Regions from separate parts of the Pseudomonas reactans genome, predicted to be linked through region 1. Evidence: riboswitches for the same ligand, from Rfam matches in the RefSeq annotation. Region 1 holds a riboswitch; each other region holds the start of a gene.

Region 1 (4,306 bases):
AGCCGGGCTGTCGACGACGGTAATCACGGCGTCAACGGTGCAGGCGCTGCGGATTTCCGGCCATTGGAAGGCTTGGACCAGCGGTTTTGGCAGGGCCAGGCCGGAGGTTTCGATGAGAATGTGGTCGAGGTCGCCGCGGCGGGCCACCAATTCGCGCATCACCGGGAAGAACTCTTCCTGCACGGTGCAGCACAGGCAGCCGTTGGCCAGCTCGTAGACGCGGCCGTTGGCTTCTTCTTCGGTGCAGCCGATGGAGCACTGCTTGAGGATTTCACCGTCGATACCCAGCTCGCCGAATTCGTTGACGATCACGGCAATGCGACGGCCCTGAGCGTTGTCGAGCATGTGGCGCAGCAAGGTGGTTTTGCCCGAGCCGAGGAAGCCGGTGACGATGGTGACGGGGAGTTTGGCCAGTGTTTTCATCGGATGCCCTTGGGGGCGGGCATACGGGACGATAGGCCCTGCGACGGTGCGCAGCAGCGGATTTCGTCACCGGATCACCCCGCCCGGTTGAAGTAGAAAATCGGTTGCGAGGCAGGTCTCCTGGCTTGGGGCTTGCGGGTCTTGCGACCGGCGCTGGCTGCGCCTTCCCGCCTTTCGGCAGTGGCGTGGCAGTCAGCTGAACCCTTTACAGTTGCGGGGGCAGCCGCGGCTTGGACCGCGTTCCCTTCTTAGCTTCGGCCTGGGGCTGAAGAACCTCGAGGGTGCAAGGCTACGCAGTGCAGACAGGATGGTCAATGTCAGTGGGCTTTATGGAAGAATCAACAAGCGCACTGCCTGCCGACATTGCAGGCCTGATCATATTGACGCGAATACATGACGTATTACTTTGCAAAAACTTATCAACCCTGTTCATGGAACAATTAAACGACTTGCGCCACCTAGGGAGGGCAACACAAACATTCTGTCTAGTTAAGAAGCCATGAACGTGATTTCTCCTAGACGTACGACTATTTAAGACACCACAACTGAGATCAACTCATGTCTACTATCGCCTCTACGCGCACCGACGCCACCCCGCAGCCCGCACAACTGAATGAAACCTCCCTGACTTCAACCTCGCGCCCTCTTGAGTCGTTGAGTGATCAAGCGTTGACGAAAAAAATACTGGAATTGGCCCCTGCACTTGATCCCTGGGGAAACGAATTTTTCACGCTCCATACTGCCGATCGAATGGCAAAAGGCACACAAGAGAACGGCGAACCTGCTACCCAAGAACAAATAGAGACGATGAAGGAGTTTCTGGCACGCCCTGATCTTTATAAACACCTCGACCTCCAGCCCCCTGGTGGCATCGAAGACGGACAAATTAATTTGGACTCAGTTGCCGTAGAAGCGGGAGAGATTTCACAGGTGAGTGACCGCAAGCTGATACAGTTAGCCAAGGATTTTCATACCACTTACGACACCACAGGTAATGGTTATGTCAACTACAACGAACTGAGAAAAGCCGAAGACAGTGACATTCCCGAACTGGCAAAAAAAGTTGCCCGAGAGTTACTCGCACGTCCAGAACTTCTTAAGCAATTGGATATTGGTGTCGGCTTCCTCGGGTTCGCAGGCAAGGATGATGAACGCTATGACGTCACCAACCTCGACTATATGATTAAAAACAGTTCCAAGCGGGTTAATTACCCATTCAGGAGTAAAACTGTCTGACCTCCTGGAAGGACGAGGCATACAATACTTGACTCATTGACCTCATGTATTTGACGCGCATTACTCGTCCATGTTTTCCTACACGTCTTGTTTCGGGTGCCCTTCACAGGGTGAAACGGGAAACCGGTGCGTCATAGCGATATGACCAGTCCGGTGCTGCCCCCGCAACGGTAAGCGAGCGAAGTGTCACAGCCACTGTGCAATTGCATGGGAAGGCGATGCTTTCAGGGCTCCTCCAAGAGCCCCCTCGCAAGCCCGGAGACCGGCCCGAAAAATTCAGATAACAAACCCGCGGTGGGCGGGCGCTGTTCAAACCCTGCGTGCCCGGCTCGCGGGGTTTTCATGCGCTCGTTTCACCCTGACACCTGAAAGGGACGCGCCATGTCGATCATCAGCAGCACCTCGCACTCCGCCAGCAGCACCTCCACCCTGAGTCAACGCCTGACCGCCGCCATCGGCGCGTCGATCCTCGGCGCGTGCCTGGTGTATTTCGCCGGTTTCTCGCACATCGAGGCCGTACACAACGCTGCCCACGACACCCGCCACAGCGCCGCGTTCCCGTGCCACTGAGACCTGCCGACATGATCAAGCGTATCGCGCAAACCGCAGGTTTCACCGGCCTGTTGGCCGCCCTGCTGCTGACTCTGCTGCAAAGCTTTTGGGTCGCCCCGCTGATTCTGCAGGCGGAAACCTTTGAAAAAGCCCCGGCCGCCACCGAAATGGCCCACGAGCACGCCGAAGGTGCTGCCGCCCACACCCATGACGCCGAAGCCTGGGAGCCGGAGGACGGCTGGCAGCGCGTGTTGTCCACCACGGGCGGTAACCTGGTGGTCGCCGTCGGTTTTGCGCTGATGCTGGCCGGTCTCTACACGCTGCGCGCGCCAACCCGCACCGCCCAAGGCCTGCTGTGGGGCTTGGCCGGTTACGCAACCTTCGTACTGGCACCGACGATGGGCCTGCCGCCTGAGCTGCCGGGCACTGCTGCCGCCGACCTGGCGCTGCGTCAGACCTGGTGGATAGGCACCGCAGCGTCTACCGCTGCCGGCATCGCCTTGATCGTGTTTGGTCGCAACTGGCTGCTGAAAGTGCTGGGCGTGGCGATCCTCGCCGTACCGCACGTGATCGGCGCGCCGCAACCGGAAGTGCATTCGATGCTGGCCCCGGAGGCTTTGGAGGCACAGTTCAAGATCGCTTCGCAGTTGACCAATGTCGCCTTCTGGCTGGCCCTGGGCCTGATCAGCGCGTGGCTGTTCCGCCGCAACCGTGACGACCAATACTCGGCATGACCCTGGTGGTCGGCCTGGGATGCCAGCGGGGCTGTGATGTTCAGACCTTGCTGGCGCTGTTTGATGCCGCCCTCGCCGAGGGCGGTATTGAACGCCACTGGATTGCTGCGCTGGCCAGTATCGATCACAAACAGAATGAACCGGGATTACTGGCACTGGCGCAGACGCTGAACCTGCCATTGCAGTGTTTCAGCGCTGAACAATTGGCGGTATTTGAACACCGCCTGAGCCATAAATCCGATATCGCTTTTGCCCATACCGGCTGCTATGGCATCGCCGAAAGCGCCGCGCTGGCCCTTGCCGAACGCCTCACAGGCAGCCCTCCGCGCCTGCTGATTACCCGCAAAAAAACCGCCCAGGCCACTTTTGCATTGGCTTGCGCCGACTAAAATCCCGATAATCGCCCTCCCCGATCATGAGCAACATTCATGCTCGCCCGCTTTTCGACAGGAACCACCATGACCGTCTACTTCATCGGCGCAGGTCCCGGCGACCCGGAACTGATCACCGTCAAAGGCCAACGGCTGATCCGCAGCTGCCCGGTGATCATCTATGCAGGCTCATTGGTCCCCACGGCAGTTTTGGAAGGTCATTCGGCAGAAACGCTAGTCAACAGCGCCGAATTGCACCTGGAGCAGATCATCGATCTGATCAGGACAGCTCACGCGAAAGGCCAGGATGTGGCGCGCGTCCATTCTGGCGATCCAAGCTTGTATGGCGCCATCGGCGAACAGATCCGCCACCTGCGGGAGTTGGGCATCCCCTTCCAGATCATTCCCGGCGTCACCGCCGTGGCCGCCTGCGCAGCCTTGCTGGAAACCGAGCTGACCCTGCCAGACATCGCCCAGAGCGTGATCCTGACCCGCTACGCCGATAAAACCAGCATGCCCGCCGGCGAGGATTTCGACAGCCTGGCCCGGCATGGCACCACCATGGCGATTCACCTGGGGGTCAATCACTTGGAAAAGATCGTCGCTGAACTGCTGCCGCACTACGGCGCGGACTGCCCGATTGCTGTGGTGCACCGGGCGACCTGGCCGGATCAGGATTGGGCGATGGGCACCTTGAGTGATATTGCCGAGAAAGTGGCGGCCAAGGGCTTTCGGCGCACTGCATTGATTGTGGTGGGCCGAGTGTTGGCCAGTGACAGCTTCAGCGAATCGTCGCTGTATCGCGCGGGCCATGCCCATCTTTACCGCCCCTGAAACCCGGGCATAAAAAAACGGCGCTCACGGGGCGCCGTTTTTTTTGTTCGCAGTGAACGCCTTACTCAGTAGTAGGCGTTTTCTTTCTGCGTGTGGTCGGTCACGTCACGTACACCCTTGAGCTCTGGAATGCGCTCCAGCAGGGTGCGCTCGATG
Region 2 (4,306 bases), on a different contig from region 1:
CGCGGGTGCGCAACGCGACCTCCCGTTGCGCTTTATCGCCGTTGCGCGCGATCTGGTCGAGCATGTAGGGCGGGATCAGGCAGAAAATCGGGTTACGGTCATGGCGATCACACATCGGCTGGCTCCTTGTCGGCAATGACTGTTTGAGGATAGTCCCCCGGGGTTAACGCGCATCATCAATTGTCATTAAGCTATGTTGCAGTCGTGTTTATCCAAGGAGGACTGACCGATGCCTGCACGTAAAACCAAAATCGACCTTTCATACCGCCCCCGGCTCGCTGACCTGCGCCCGTTGATCGCACCGAGCCCCACGCTGCTGGAGGCGCGTGCCGCGACACCCCGCGTCACCCCCGCCAAAGACTTGAAGGACCGACGCGGCTACGCCGAGGACTTTCTCGGCAACTTCGAGGTGCCCTGGCCCACGGTTGAAAAAGCCTTGTCGGGGGACGCACAAAAACGCCTGGACTACACGCACTTCTCGATCACGATGTCACGCGCCAAGCGACTTGCGCTGTATGTGGGCGTCAACATCGATGGTGGTCAGCACGTAGAGATCATTCGCAGCAACGACACCTGGGCCTATGACGGCCGCCTGCCCGTCGACGCGCAGGTGGGCGAAGCGCTGTATGCCAGCAATGGCCTGGATCGCGGCCACCTGGTCCGCCGACAAGACCCCAACTGGGGCGATGAGGCGCAAACCGCCAACCTCGATACCTTCCATTTCACCAACTGCTCGCCGCAGATGAGCGGGTTCAACCAGAAGACCTGGCTGGAACTCGAAGACTACATCCTCGACAACACCCAACGCTGGAAAGCCCGCGCCACGGTGTTCACCGGCCCGGTATTCGCCGACGACGACCGGGTGTACCGAGGCGTGCAGATTCCCAAGGCGTTCTGGAAAGTGGTCGCCTACCTCAGCGACAACGGCAAGCCTAGCGCGAGTGCCTACATGATTGACCAGAGCCGCGAACTGGGCCAACTCGACCTGGTGTTCGGCCAGCTCAGGACCTACCAGCGCAGCGTGATCCAGATCGAGCGCCTGACCGGTCTGCGCTTCGGCAACCTGGCCGACTACGACGGCTTCAGCAACGAAGAGCGCGCCACCGGCACGCGGATTGAAGCGCTGATACAGGGGCCTGAAGACATTCGTCTCTGACCGACGCTTCACATGTTGAACTGCGTCACACGCCAACCACGATGCGAAGCGAGCCGCTCTTGATCTGGCTTTTGATCTCAGGCGCCCCGTCAAACACGCTGGCCGAACGCAGGCTTGAATCCGTGGGTAACCCGGCAGGACGCCGGGTTAGCCGCGCTGGGCCAAGGATGGCCCATCGCGGCGGCCCACGGATTCAAGCCTGCGATCGGGCACACCGAGCCTAGGCGAGGTGCCGAGTGTTGGGGCGAAGCGTTTTTGGTTACTTTTTGCGCTCTTCAAAAAGTGACCCGCTGTAAGAGCGGAACCCATAGCCGCCATTACCTAAATAACGGATATGTACCCGGTCTGATCCAACATCCAGGCCAGCTGTCAGGCCGCCTTCGCAGGCAAGCCAGCTCCCACATTCTGAATCGCAGGAGTAACAGTAAGATTGCGGCCGACCGTCAAGCCGCCAGCGCCGTACCCAGCGAGGTGTGGATACTTGCGCCCTTTGGCCGCCCCCTCACTGCGCACTGATGTAATGAAACTGCGCCTGCGACTTCTCGACCGCCGCACGCACCAGGTCTTTCTGTGCGTCGGTGCCCGAGTAGTAAATCTGCAGGCCCTTCAAATCCTGCCCTTCGACGGCTTTGCCGATCACGGCAACATCAACCGGCGTGCCGGCCCCCATGATCAAAAAGAACACGTCGCCCAAGCGCTTGGTATTCAGCAATTCGCCCCTGAGGCTGGCAGCGTTTTGGTCGCCGGCCAGGGAAATCGCCAGGGTGTCGCCGAACATACCGCTTTTAGGGATGCTCATCGTGTGCAAGCGCAGTTTGTCTGAGTCGGCGGGCATCGACTTGACATAGGCGGTGGAGGCCTCGTCGAGAATCTGCTGTTCAGATTTACCCTGAGTGGCACAACCGGCCAGGGTGGCGATAAGGACGAGCGCGACAAATGATTTCACGGTGTATTCCTTGTGATAAAGCGATCCATGGGCTGAGCATCATAGGAGCCTGACCGCCAGAGAGCTACCGTTGACTTCACGCCCTCCCGTTCAACCGCGTGATCGACTACCATACCGCGCCGGTTCCCAAACGGGACTAATAGGGAATCCGAAGCGCGGCACACCCGCGCCAATCGGAACTGCCCCCGCAACTGTAGGTGCTGAGCCTGCTCCTTGATGCCACTGGACCTTGTCCGGGAAGGCCGGAGCCGGGCGACGACGCATCAGTCAGGAGACCTGCCGGCTCGAGCTCAACTACTAACCGGCGGGGTGTCCGGGAAGGACATTCTTGCCTGTCGCTACCACAGCGCTCGAGGGTGTATTTCCGAATGGCACGCACGCTTCACTCGGAGATAGCCCCATGCTGCCACGCGTTACCGCCCTGCTTACCGGTCTGGGCTTCTGTGCCCTGGCCCAAGCCGCACCCACCCACTACCCGCTGACCGTGGAAAACTGCGGCAGCACCCTAACCTTCCAGCAAGCCCCGGCCCGCAGCGTGACCATCGGCCAGGCCGCCACCGAGATGCTCTACGCCCTGGGCGTGGGCAATAAAGTGGTCGGCACCTCGCTGTGGTTCAACAGCGTACTGCCACAGTACAAAGCGCAGAACGACACCATCGAGCGCCTGGCCAACAATGAGCCAAGTTTTGAGGCCGTGATCGCCAAGCGCCCGCAACTGGTGGCCGCCGAGCTGGAATGGGTGGTCGGGCCGCAAGGCGTGGTCGGCACCCGCGAGCAATTCCATGAACTGAAGATTCCCACCTACCTGCTGCCCTCCGACTGCGAAGGCAAGGACAACCTGGTCGGCGCCGACGGCACGCGGCTGGAGCCGTTTCGCATCGAGACGATCTATAAAAGCATCAGCCAACTCGCCGAGATCTTCGACGTGCAGGCACGCGGCCAACAACTGAACGAAGAACTCAAGGCGCGCCTGGCCAAATCCGTCGCCACCGTGCAGAGCAAGGGCCTCAAGCAAGCCAGCGCCTTGGTGTGGTTCTCCAGTTCCGAGATGGCCAGTGACCCTTATGTGGCCGGCCACAAGGGCATTCCGGAGTTCATGCTGGAAACCCTCGGTTTGCATAATGTCGTGCAGTCCGACGAAGAGTGGCCCGCCGTCGGCTGGGAAACCCTCGCCAAGGCCAACCCGACCGTGCTGGTGATCGCGCGCATGGACCGCCGCCGCTACCCTGCCGACGATCATGAAAAGAAACTGGCCTTCCTGCGCAGCGACCCGGTCACCCGCAACATGGACGCGGTGAAAAACAACCGCATCATCATCCTCGACGCCCTGGCGCTGCAGGCCAGCATCCGCACGTTCGACGGCCTTGAACAACTGGCCACGGCCATCGACGGCTACGATCTAACCAAATGATACGCACCCTACTCGCCCTGGCCCTGCTATTAGCCGCCGTACTCGCGGGCGTGGCCATCGGCGAAACCGCCATCTCGCCGCAGGTGGTACTCCAAGTCCTCGCCAACAAACTGTGGGCGGCTGGCTACGTGCTCGACCCTATCGACGAAGGCGTGGTGTGGAACTACCGCCTCACCCGCGCCCTGGTCGCCGCTGCGTGCGGCGCCGGGCTGGCGACGTGCGGCGTGATCCTGCAATCGCTGTTGCGCAACCCGCTGGCCGATCCGTACCTGCTGGGCATCAGCGCCGGCGCCTCGACCGGCGCGGTGCTGGTGGCGTTGATCGGTGTGGGCGGCGGTTTGATCTCGTTGTCGGCGGGCGCGTTTGTCGGCGCCATGGCCGCGTTTGCGCTGGTGATCCTGCTCGCCCGCGCCAGCGGTTCGGTTAGTGGCACCGGCCAGATCATCCTGGCGGGCATTGCCGGCTCGCAATTGTTCAATGCGCTCACCGCGTTCCTGATCACCAAATCCGCCAGTTCCGAACAGGCGCGCGGCATCATGTTCTGGCTACTCGGTAACCTCAGTGGCGTGCGCTGGCCTTCGGTGTGGCTGGCGGTGCCGGTGGCGGTTGCAGGCTTGGCGGTGTGCCTGTGGCACCGTCGGGCGCTGGATGCGTTTACCTTCGGCAGCGACTCGGCGGCGTCCCTCGGCATTCCGGTGCGCCGCGTGCAGTTCGTGCTGGTGGGCTGCGCGGCGCTGGTGACGGCGGTGATGGTGTCGATTGTCGGCTCCATCGGGTTTGTGGGGCTGGTGAT
Region 3 (4,306 bases), on a different contig from region 1:
CATCGGTGCCGGGTAAAACTCGGCCACCGGCCCCAGGCACAGCACCGCCAAGGGTTTCGCACCGGGCGGTAAACCCAGCAGATCGGCCAGGGCGTGGGGTTCGAACAGCGAGACCCAGCCCATGCCCAGCCCTTCGACACGAGCCGCGAGCCACAGATTCTGGATAGCACAGGACAATGACGCCATGTCCATTTCCGGCAAGGTGCGCCGGCCGAAAATATGCCGCTCGCGATCATCCATCAACGCCGCCACCAGCACTTCGGCGCAGTCGTGAATGCCTTCGACCTTGAGCTTCATGAACTCGTCGGAACGCTCGCCCAAGGCTTCGGCGGTGCGTACGCGTTCTTCTTCCACCAACTGTTGAATCTGCCCACGCAGCTGGCGGTCGCTGATGCGGATAAAACGCCAGGGCTGCATCAGGCCGACGCTGGGTGCCTGGTGCGCGGCCTGGAGCAGGCGGTGGAGCAATTCGGGGGCGACAGTGCCGCCGCTGAAGTGGCGCATGTCGCGGCGTTCGGCGATGGCGCGGTAGACGGCCTGACGGTCGGCCTCGGGAAAGGCGTTGTCGGTCATGGCCTCATCGCCGGCAAGCCGGCTCCTACAAGATCGGGCGCGAACAATGCGGCCACCGCCTGGGGATTCGAGGGGAAATAGAAGTGTACGTAGGACGCCGTCATCCGCCCCTGCCGATAAACCGCCTCGGCACCGCGCCCGCCATTCGGGCTCAGGCCACGGGCAATCGGCTGCCATTCGGTGGTGGTCAGCGAGTGGTGATAGGTATGGCCGCGCAGTGTGCCTTCGGGCAATTCGACATTTTGCAGCGCCAAGGCCGCGAGCTTCTTCTGCATTACCGCATCGCCTTGCAGCAAGCCGACCAGTTCGGCACGAGTGCCGTCGACATCGGTCAGCGAGTCCAGCAGGTAGAGCATGCCGCCGCATTCAGCGAGCAGCGGTTTGCCGGCGGCATGATGAGCGCGGATGGCGTCAAGCATCGGGGTATTTTCCGACAGCGCCTGGTGGTGCAGTTCCGGGTAACCACCGGGCAGGTAGAGGCTGTCGGCGTCCGGTAATTGGCGATCGTGGATCGGCGAGAAAAACTTCAGCTCAGCGCCCATTGCCCGCAACAGGTCAAGGCTGGCGCCGTAGGTGAACGCGAAGGCTTCGTCACGGGCCACGGCGATGCGCACGCCGTTGAGCAGTGGCTTGGCTTCGATCACTTCCGGTGCAGCAAAGGTCACTGGCGGCGGCAAGGCGACTTCACAACTGCTGCCCAGCGCTTGAGCGGCGGCATCCAGGCGTACATCGAGGTCATTCAGTTCGCTCGCCTGCACCAAACCCAGGTGACGGCTAGGCAGCTCGATACCGGTCTCGCGAGACAACGCGCCGTACCAGCGCAGGCCTTCGGTGAGGCTGCCCTCAAGCAATTGCGCATGGCGCAGGGTGCCGACGCGGTTGGCCAGCACGCCGGCGAACGGCAAGTCTGGCTGATAACGCGCCAGACCCAGGGCCAACGCGCCGAAGGTCTGGGCCATGGCGGTGCCGTCAATCACGCCCAAGACGGGCACGCCGAAGTGTCGCGCCAGGTCGGCGCTGGATGGCGTGCCGTCGAACAGGCCCATCACGCCTTCGATCAGGATCAGGTCCGCCTCCCCCGCCGCTTCCCACAGCAACCGGCGACTTTCCTGCTCACCCACCATCCACATGTCCAATTGATACACCGGCGCACCGCTGGCGCGCTCGTGGATCATCGGGTCGAGGAAATCCGGGCCGCATTTGAACACGCGCACCTTGCGCCCCAGGTTGCGATGTAAACGGGCCAGTGCGGCGGTGACGGTGGTTTTGCCCTGGCCGGACGCCGGTGCGGCGATCAAGACGGCCGGGCAATGACGGGGCTGATTCAAAGTTCGACGCCCTTCTGTGCCTTGATACCGGCCTGGAACGCGTGCTTGAGCATGCCCATTTCGGTGACGGTATCGCCCATTTCGATCAGTTCAGGCTTGGCGCCACGGCCGGTGACCACCACGTGTTGCATCGGCGGGCGGGCTTGCAGGTCGCTGAGCACTTGGTCCAGGTCGAGGTAGCCGTGCTTGAGGGCGATGTTCAGCTCATCCAGTACGACCAGGCCGATGGACGGGTCCTGCAGCAGCTCACGGGAAACCGCCCAGGCGGCTTCGGCGGCGGCGATGTCGCGCTGGCGGTCCTGGGTTTCCCAGGTGAAGCCTTCGCCCATGACATGAAAGCGCACTTGCTCGGGGAAACGGCGGAAGAACAACTCTTCACCGGTACTGTTACGCCCCTTGATGAACTGCACCACACCGCACTGCATGCCGTGACCCATGGCCCGGGCCAACATGCCAAACGCAGAGCTGCTCTTGCCTTTGCCGTTGCCGGTCAGCACCAGCAGCAGGCCGCACTCGTTCGGGGAATTGGCGATGCGTTCATCGATCACGGCTTTTTTGCGCAGCATGCGCGCCAGGTGGCGTTCGTCGCGGTCGGGGGAATCGGTCATGGCAGCTCTCCGTTGGGGCTGGACAAAAACGGCGGGCAGGAAAAAGAAAAAAACAGACAGCCAAGCATCGCCCACCGTGATGCTGTTGGATGTTGCAGGCCGGTCTCCGGGCTCATGAGTGGCGCGCGCTTTATAGACGCGCAGACCGACGCTGCGCCTTCCCATATCGCGAGCGATACAGTGGCAAAAGGCAGCGTCTTGACTCATTTACCGTTGCGGGGGCAGCGCCGGAATCGCGGCGGCACTGTGTACAAGTGCGCTCACTCACCGGCTTCCCTGTTTCACTCCGTCGACCCATGGGTCACAGAGCACCTGGAACAAGCGGCGAAGGGTAGTAGGTTGGGGGGCGAGCTGCAAGCTTCAAGCAGATAGCTGCAGGCAGGCATCACCCCCCTTGCAGCTTGAAGCTTGAAACTTGCCGCTGCTTCTTACGGATTCCGCGCCAGATTCCCCGGCAATACGCGCTTGGCGCTCAGGTAGGCATTCTGCCAATACGCCTTGGACAAGGTGTCCAACTTCACTGTACCGCCGGTTTGCGGTGCATGCACAAAGCGGCCTTCGCCGACGTAGATCCCCGCGTGGCTGACCTGTGAACCGCCGCCCGTGGCGAAGAACAGCAAGTCGCCGGTCTGCAGGTTCTGCTCGCTGACATCCTGCGCGCGCATCACGATCAGCTCACGGGTGGTACGCGGCAGGGAAATGCCAGCAGCGTCGCGGAAGACAAAACCGATCAGGCCACTGCAATCAAACCCGGAGTCCGGTGTGTTGCCGCCCCAACGATAAGGCGTGCCGACCAGGCCCAGCGCGCGGAAGAGTACATCTTCAGCCGCAGGCGAGAAATTCTGGGTGGAATAGTTGAACACCGGCTTGGGCTTAACCACTACAGGCGCGGGCGGTGGACGACTTGCGCAGGCGCTGAGCAGCGCGACGCAAAGAAGAAGGATCAGGCGGGCCGAGGTCGACATGGGCAGAACAATCCTGGTCTGGATGCGGCTTTCGCTGCCGAACGCTGAAAACCAGAACGCGCAAGCAAAGCTCGCGCGAACGGATTACAACAATGTCCAGGGATTCTAGCGCTTACACGTCAAACTTCAAGTATCACTTTAAGTTTACTTGCTAGCGGTAACCGTCGTCGGGGCCATGGCGAGTGCGCGCTTGGCTTCGATGAAGGTTTTGCTCCAGTAACTGTCACCCAGGTTATCGACCCGAACACCGCCACTGCGACGACTGCTGGAGTGGATAAACTGGTTATCGCCCAGGTAGATACCGGCATGGCTTACACGGCCGCGGCCCGCTGTACTGAAGAAAAGCAGATCACCGGGCTTGAGGTTGTTGCGCGCGACCAACGGTGCATCCACGTTGATCATTTCGCGGGTGGAGCGAGGCAGGTTCATACCCGCTTCTTCGCGAAACAGGTAGCCGATGAAGCCGCTGCAGTCGAAACCGGCTTCAGAGGTGCCGCCGAAACGGTAACGGGTACCGATCAGGGACATGCCGCGTTCGAGAATGCTGTCGGCCAGAACAGGAAGCTGGTAAGGCTTGCTACCGGAGAAATTGGCCAGTTCTTTTTCCGTTGCCAGCTCTTCTTCATAAACAGAAGCAGACTGTGCAGCAACGAATTTTGCCTGATTTTGAACCTGTGGTTTTTGCTGTTCTGCCACCTGTTGAGGGTGGGAGGCGCAACCAAACAACAGGGTAACGAGTGCGAGAGGCACGAGGGGTGCGAAGCGATTTAGCATGGGCACGACCGTGGCTGATATGTAAAGAAGACGAGACTATGCCCTCTATCACATCGAT
Region 4 (4,306 bases), on a different contig from region 1:
ACTTTCTGGTGGAGCCCAGCCTCAGGTTGTTTGCCGTGGCTGACGGCATGGGCGGCCATGAAGCCGGCGCCCTGGCGAGTGCCGAAGCCTTGATTGGTTTGCGCCAGGCGCTCAACGCCGACCGTGTCGACCCACTGAACGACGACAGCGACCCGGACGCCACCTGGTCGGACCCGGACATGCAAGCTGCCAGCCGCCTGCACAACGCCATCGACCAGGTGAACCAGTGCGTCTACCAGCAAAACGTGGCACGGCAGATGAGCGAAGGCAGCGGCATGGGCACCACCCTCACGGGAGCATGGCGCCCGCATGCCGATGGGCCACTGTTGCTGTTCCACGTAGGCGACAGTCGTTTGTACCGCTACCGCGACGGTGAGTTGAGCCTGCTGACCCGCGACCAGACCTGGTATCAACAAGCCCTTGAGGCCGGCAAAGTCGACCGCTTGCCGGCACGCAACCTGCTGTTGCAAGCGATCGGCCCGGGACCACGGGTAGAACCGCAAGTACGCGTGCAACCCGTGCTGCCCAACGACCTGCTGATGTTGTGCAGTGACGGCCTGCACGGTTGCGTCCCGCACCAGGAAATGGCCCAGGTGCTGGCCGCTGCGGGCCGCGACACGCTGGACACAGCCTGCCAACAGCTGATCCACCTCACCCGCGAATACGCAGGGCGCGACAATGTCACCGTGCTGCTCGCCTGGTTCGACGGCTGAATCGTCTATGGCAGCTTGAACGCCTCGTCCACCGGCACGCGGTAGCCGGTGGCCAGGCGGTTGGTTTCGTTGGCCATGCCGACCACCGCCTGCAACTCGCCGAACATCTCGTCGGTCATCCCCGCCTTGCGCGCCGCCGCCGTGTGGGACGCAATGCAGTACGGGCAATTATTGGTCACGCTGACAGCCACATAGAGCAGCTCCTTGGTCAGTGGGTCCAATGCCCCCGGTGCCATGATTTCCTTGAGACTTTCCCAGGTTCGACGCAGGGTCGGCGGATGGGCGGCCAGGCATTTCCAGAAGTTGTTGACCTGATCGACCTGGCGTGTGCGCATGATGTCGTCATAGACCGCCCGCACTTCGGGGCTGGCATCGGCGTATTCGGTGAGGTGTTGAGTCATGGGATGTCCAACGCGGATGGAGAGTGTTCTGGAATACCGCGCCGCCGCCATTGCTGGCAAGTGAAGCCTGAGAATCCTGGATGACGGAGTTGACGAACGGTCATGCGAATGTTCAGATGCCGGCCTGTTTCAGGTGCCCCCTGCCGCCGTGCTTGGGGTGAAACGGGAAACCGGTACGCTCTTTTGAGCCAGTCCGGTGCTGCCCCCGCAACGGTATTCGCGTGACCCCTTCGACACACCACTGTGGCCTGCGCGCCATGGGAAGGTGAAGGGCTCCATACGCGAGAGCCCGGAGACCGGCCTGGAATTTCTGTTAGGCAAACTCCTGCGGTGGGCGGGCATGGGCCGGTATCGGCGTGTGCGCGATGCCTTCTCCTGCGTGCTTCTGCGAAGATACTTTCGAGAAGACTATGATTCGACGTTCCCTGATCCCTTTGTTCGGCTCGCTGTTCAGCCCCCTGTTGCTGGCCGACGACAATACCCTGGTGCTCAACCAGCAGATTGTCTCCGCTCCTTCCGTGGAATCCACCACCGTCGCCGCCATGGCCCAGTACGGCAGCAAAGTGGAGATCGTCACCCGCGAACAGATCGAACGCGCCGGCCCCGCCGCCGACGTGACGCGGGTGATGCAGATGTTCATCCCCGGCCTCTACGTGGCGCCGAAAAACGGCCCGTTCGACTACGGCACTTATTCCCTGCTGGGCGGGCGCAACGATGACACGTTGATCCTGCTCGACGGCGTGCGCCTGAACAACCGCCTGTATGGCGGCCTGTACCTCGATACGCTGCCGGCCAACGCTATCGAGCGCATCGAAGTGCTCAAGGGCGGCCAGAGCCTGTTGTTCGGCACCCAGGCGGTGTCGGGGGTCATCAACATCGTCACGCGCAGCCCGCAGACACGCGAGGCGTCCGGTGAAGTCAACCTGGGAGTCGATACCTTCGGCGGCACCACCGGCGATGCACGGGTCGAGAAGATCTTCGCCAACGGCTGGGGCGACCTCGGCCTGCTGGCGTATGTCAGCCGCAACGCCTCCGAGGGCTACCAGCCGTTTCGCAACAGCGACTACAGCGGCCGCGTCAGCGACAAAAAGCGCTCGTACGAAGTGACCACCTTCGGCACCAAGGCCATCCAGTCGTTTGGCGACGACTCGCGCCTGGAACTGTTCTACCAATATGCCGATGCCAACCTTGATTTCGCGCGGCCGGTGAACAACTACAAGACCACCAACGACCGCGTGCAACAGATCGCCACGGCCACTTTCGAACAGGCGATCAACGAGCGCCTGAGTTATTTCATCAAGGGCCATATCAACGACTGGGACACACGCTACACGCGGATCGATAACACCGCGAATGGCGGCCGTAATGTGCGCAATCACAATGACTACTGGGGCTTTACCGATTGGGGCGTACAAGCCGAGGGCAAGGCCGAGTTGCCAGGCGGCCATGTGCTGGTGGTAGGCAGCGACAACCAGTGGTTCAAGGGCCAGGACGATGTACTGGTGATCGACGACAACAAGGCCCAGGCCCACGCGCTTTATACGCAACTGCGACCGCAGATCGACGCATTGCCCAACTGGCACCCCAGCGTGGGCGTGCGGCATGAAGCCATGAGCGGCGGTGACAGTGCCACTGTCGGCATGCTCACCTCGCTCTACGATCTCAACGACCACTGGGCCCTGCGCGGCCAATACGGTACGGCCTACAAACTGCCCAACGCCGAGCAGTTGTTCGTCAACGAGCCAGGCGACGAAATCGGCAACCGCAATCTCAAGCCGGAGAAAAGCCGCAACGCCGAACTGGGGATCGACTACAAGGGGCTACTGGGCGAAGGTGACTTCAGCGCCAGCGTCACGCTGTTCAAACGCAAGATCACCGACCTGATCACGCTCGACGATGTGCAGTGGGTCAACGGCCAGGGCCAGATCCAGATGCGCGGCTTCGAGGCCGACGCCAAGCTCGCGCTCAACGACCAGTGGAGCCTGCAAGCCGACATGACGCGCAACCTCACCGAATCGCGCACGGGGGTTACCATCAACGATATCCCGAGCTTCTTTGCCCGTTCACGTATCGGTTTCGAATCGGAAAACCGCTTATGGGGCGCAGGTACTGCGATCCGCTATATCCGCGACATCACCAGCTCAAAAAATGTCGAATACGGCCACTACTCCGTGGTGGACGCCGATGCCTATCGCTACCTCGACAACGCCCACCAGCACCGCCTGAGCCTGCTGGTGGAAAACCTGTTCGACCGCGACTACGTCACCAGCCGCGCCAGCAACGTCGACAACCTCGGCCGCCCATTCACATCGGAGGTGCGTTACACGTATCGCTTCTGATGACTGAGATCACCAAAATCGACGGGGTGGACTTCCATCCCGACTGGTCCCGCATACCGGACCACGCCCGCCATGTATTCCTGTGCACCGGCCCACGCTGTACGCAGCGCGGCGCCTTGCAACTGTGGAAAACCCTGCGCCGCCGACTGCTGGAACATGAGCACATCGAAGTGTCCGGAGGCGTGCTGCTGACACGCACCCATTGCCAATTTCCATGCAATCTCGGGCCGGTGCTCACGGTGTATCCCGAGCGTTGTTGGTATGGCGTGCGCAACAAGGCCGAAGTGCTGCGCCTGGTGGATGTGCACCTGGTGGGCGGCGATGTGGTGCAAGACCTGTTGATCAAGGATGCCCCATGAAACACCCATGGTTTTGGCTGGCCGCCCTGCTCTGCGGCACACCCGTGCTGGCAGACACCTATCGCAACTGCGCCCAGGACTGGAGCGTGCCCCCGTCACCGCCGTCGCGCATCGTGGCGCTCAACCAGCACGCCGCCGATTTGCTGCTGGCGCTGGATGCCGGGCCTTCGCTGGTGGGTGTGGCTTACCTGGACGACAACGGCATTGCACACCGGCACGGCGAGTACTTCGACGTACCGGTCATCGCGGCGAAATACCCGTCCAGTGAAGTGCTGTATGCACAGCATCCGGACCTGGTGGTGGGCGGCTTTGCCAGTGCGTTCGGTAATGGGGTCACGTCGCGCACCGGTCTGGCAAACAACGGGGTGGCGTCGTACCTGCTGGAGTCCGCCTGCGCGGGTCACTCCCTGGATTACTTTGGGCATATCCGTCAGGACTTGTTTACCCTCGGCGCCCTGCTGCACAAAACCCGGCGCGCTCAAATGCTGAGCGAT

Evidence for each region. Region 1 has a riboswitch for cobalamin ahead of HX793_RS27780 (CbtB domain-containing protein). Riboswitches for the same ligand answer to the same signal wherever they lie in the genome.
Region 2: linked by a shared signal. The riboswitch ahead of HX793_RS11540 (ABC transporter substrate-binding protein) and the one ahead of HX793_RS27780 (CbtB domain-containing protein) in region 1 are both predicted to bind cobalamin.
Region 3: linked by a shared signal. The riboswitch ahead of cobO (cob(I)yrinic acid a,c-diamide adenosyltransferase) and the one ahead of HX793_RS27780 (CbtB domain-containing protein) in region 1 are both predicted to bind cobalamin.
Region 4: linked by a shared signal. The riboswitch ahead of HX793_RS14620 (TonB-dependent receptor plug domain-containing protein) and the one ahead of HX793_RS27780 (CbtB domain-containing protein) in region 1 are both predicted to bind cobalamin.

What each region holds. Positions count from the first base shown of each region.
Region 1 covers NZ_JACAQP010000041.1:700-5,005, reverse strand. The annotation lists gene cobW (cobalamin biosynthesis protein CobW) at 1-423, opposite strand, end outside; cobalamin riboswitch at 517-716, opposite strand; gene HX793_RS27785 (hypothetical protein) at 982-1,659, shown strand; cobalamin riboswitch at 1,737-1,944, shown strand; gene HX793_RS27780 (CbtB domain-containing protein) at 2,041-2,229, shown strand; gene HX793_RS27775 (CbtA family protein) at 2,241-2,945, shown strand; gene HX793_RS27770 (cobalamin biosynthesis protein) at 2,942-3,334, shown strand; gene cobM (precorrin-4 C(11)-methyltransferase) at 3,404-4,150, shown strand; gene nfuA (Fe-S biogenesis protein NfuA) at 4,216-4,306, opposite strand, start outside.
Region 2 covers NZ_JACAQP010000008.1:79,347-83,652, reverse strand. The annotation lists gene HX793_RS11555 (M4 family metallopeptidase) at 1-115, opposite strand, end outside; gene HX793_RS11550 (DNA/RNA non-specific endonuclease) at 230-1,156, shown strand; gene HX793_RS11545 (hypothetical protein) at 1,659-2,102, opposite strand; cobalamin riboswitch at 2,206-2,400, shown strand; gene HX793_RS11540 (ABC transporter substrate-binding protein) at 2,503-3,513, shown strand; gene HX793_RS11535 (FecCD family ABC transporter permease) at 3,510-4,306, shown strand, end outside.
Region 3 covers NZ_JACAQP010000015.1:59,625-63,930, forward strand. The annotation lists gene bluB (5,6-dimethylbenzimidazole synthase) at 1-573, opposite strand, end outside; gene HX793_RS18180 (cobyrinic acid a,c-diamide synthase CobB) at 570-1,901, opposite strand; gene cobO (cob(I)yrinic acid a,c-diamide adenosyltransferase) at 1,898-2,509, opposite strand; cobalamin riboswitch at 2,590-2,840, opposite strand; gene HX793_RS18190 (C40 family peptidase) at 2,938-3,474, opposite strand; gene HX793_RS18195 (C40 family peptidase) at 3,619-4,248, opposite strand.
Region 4 covers NZ_JACAQP010000011.1:139,615-143,920, forward strand. The annotation lists gene HX793_RS14610 (PP2C family protein-serine/threonine phosphatase) at 1-713, shown strand, start outside; gene HX793_RS14615 (carboxymuconolactone decarboxylase family protein) at 719-1,114, opposite strand; cobalamin riboswitch at 1,229-1,433, shown strand; gene HX793_RS14620 (TonB-dependent receptor plug domain-containing protein) at 1,525-3,453, shown strand; gene HX793_RS14625 ((2Fe-2S) ferredoxin domain-containing protein) at 3,453-3,812, shown strand; gene HX793_RS14630 (ABC transporter substrate-binding protein) at 3,809-4,306, shown strand, end outside.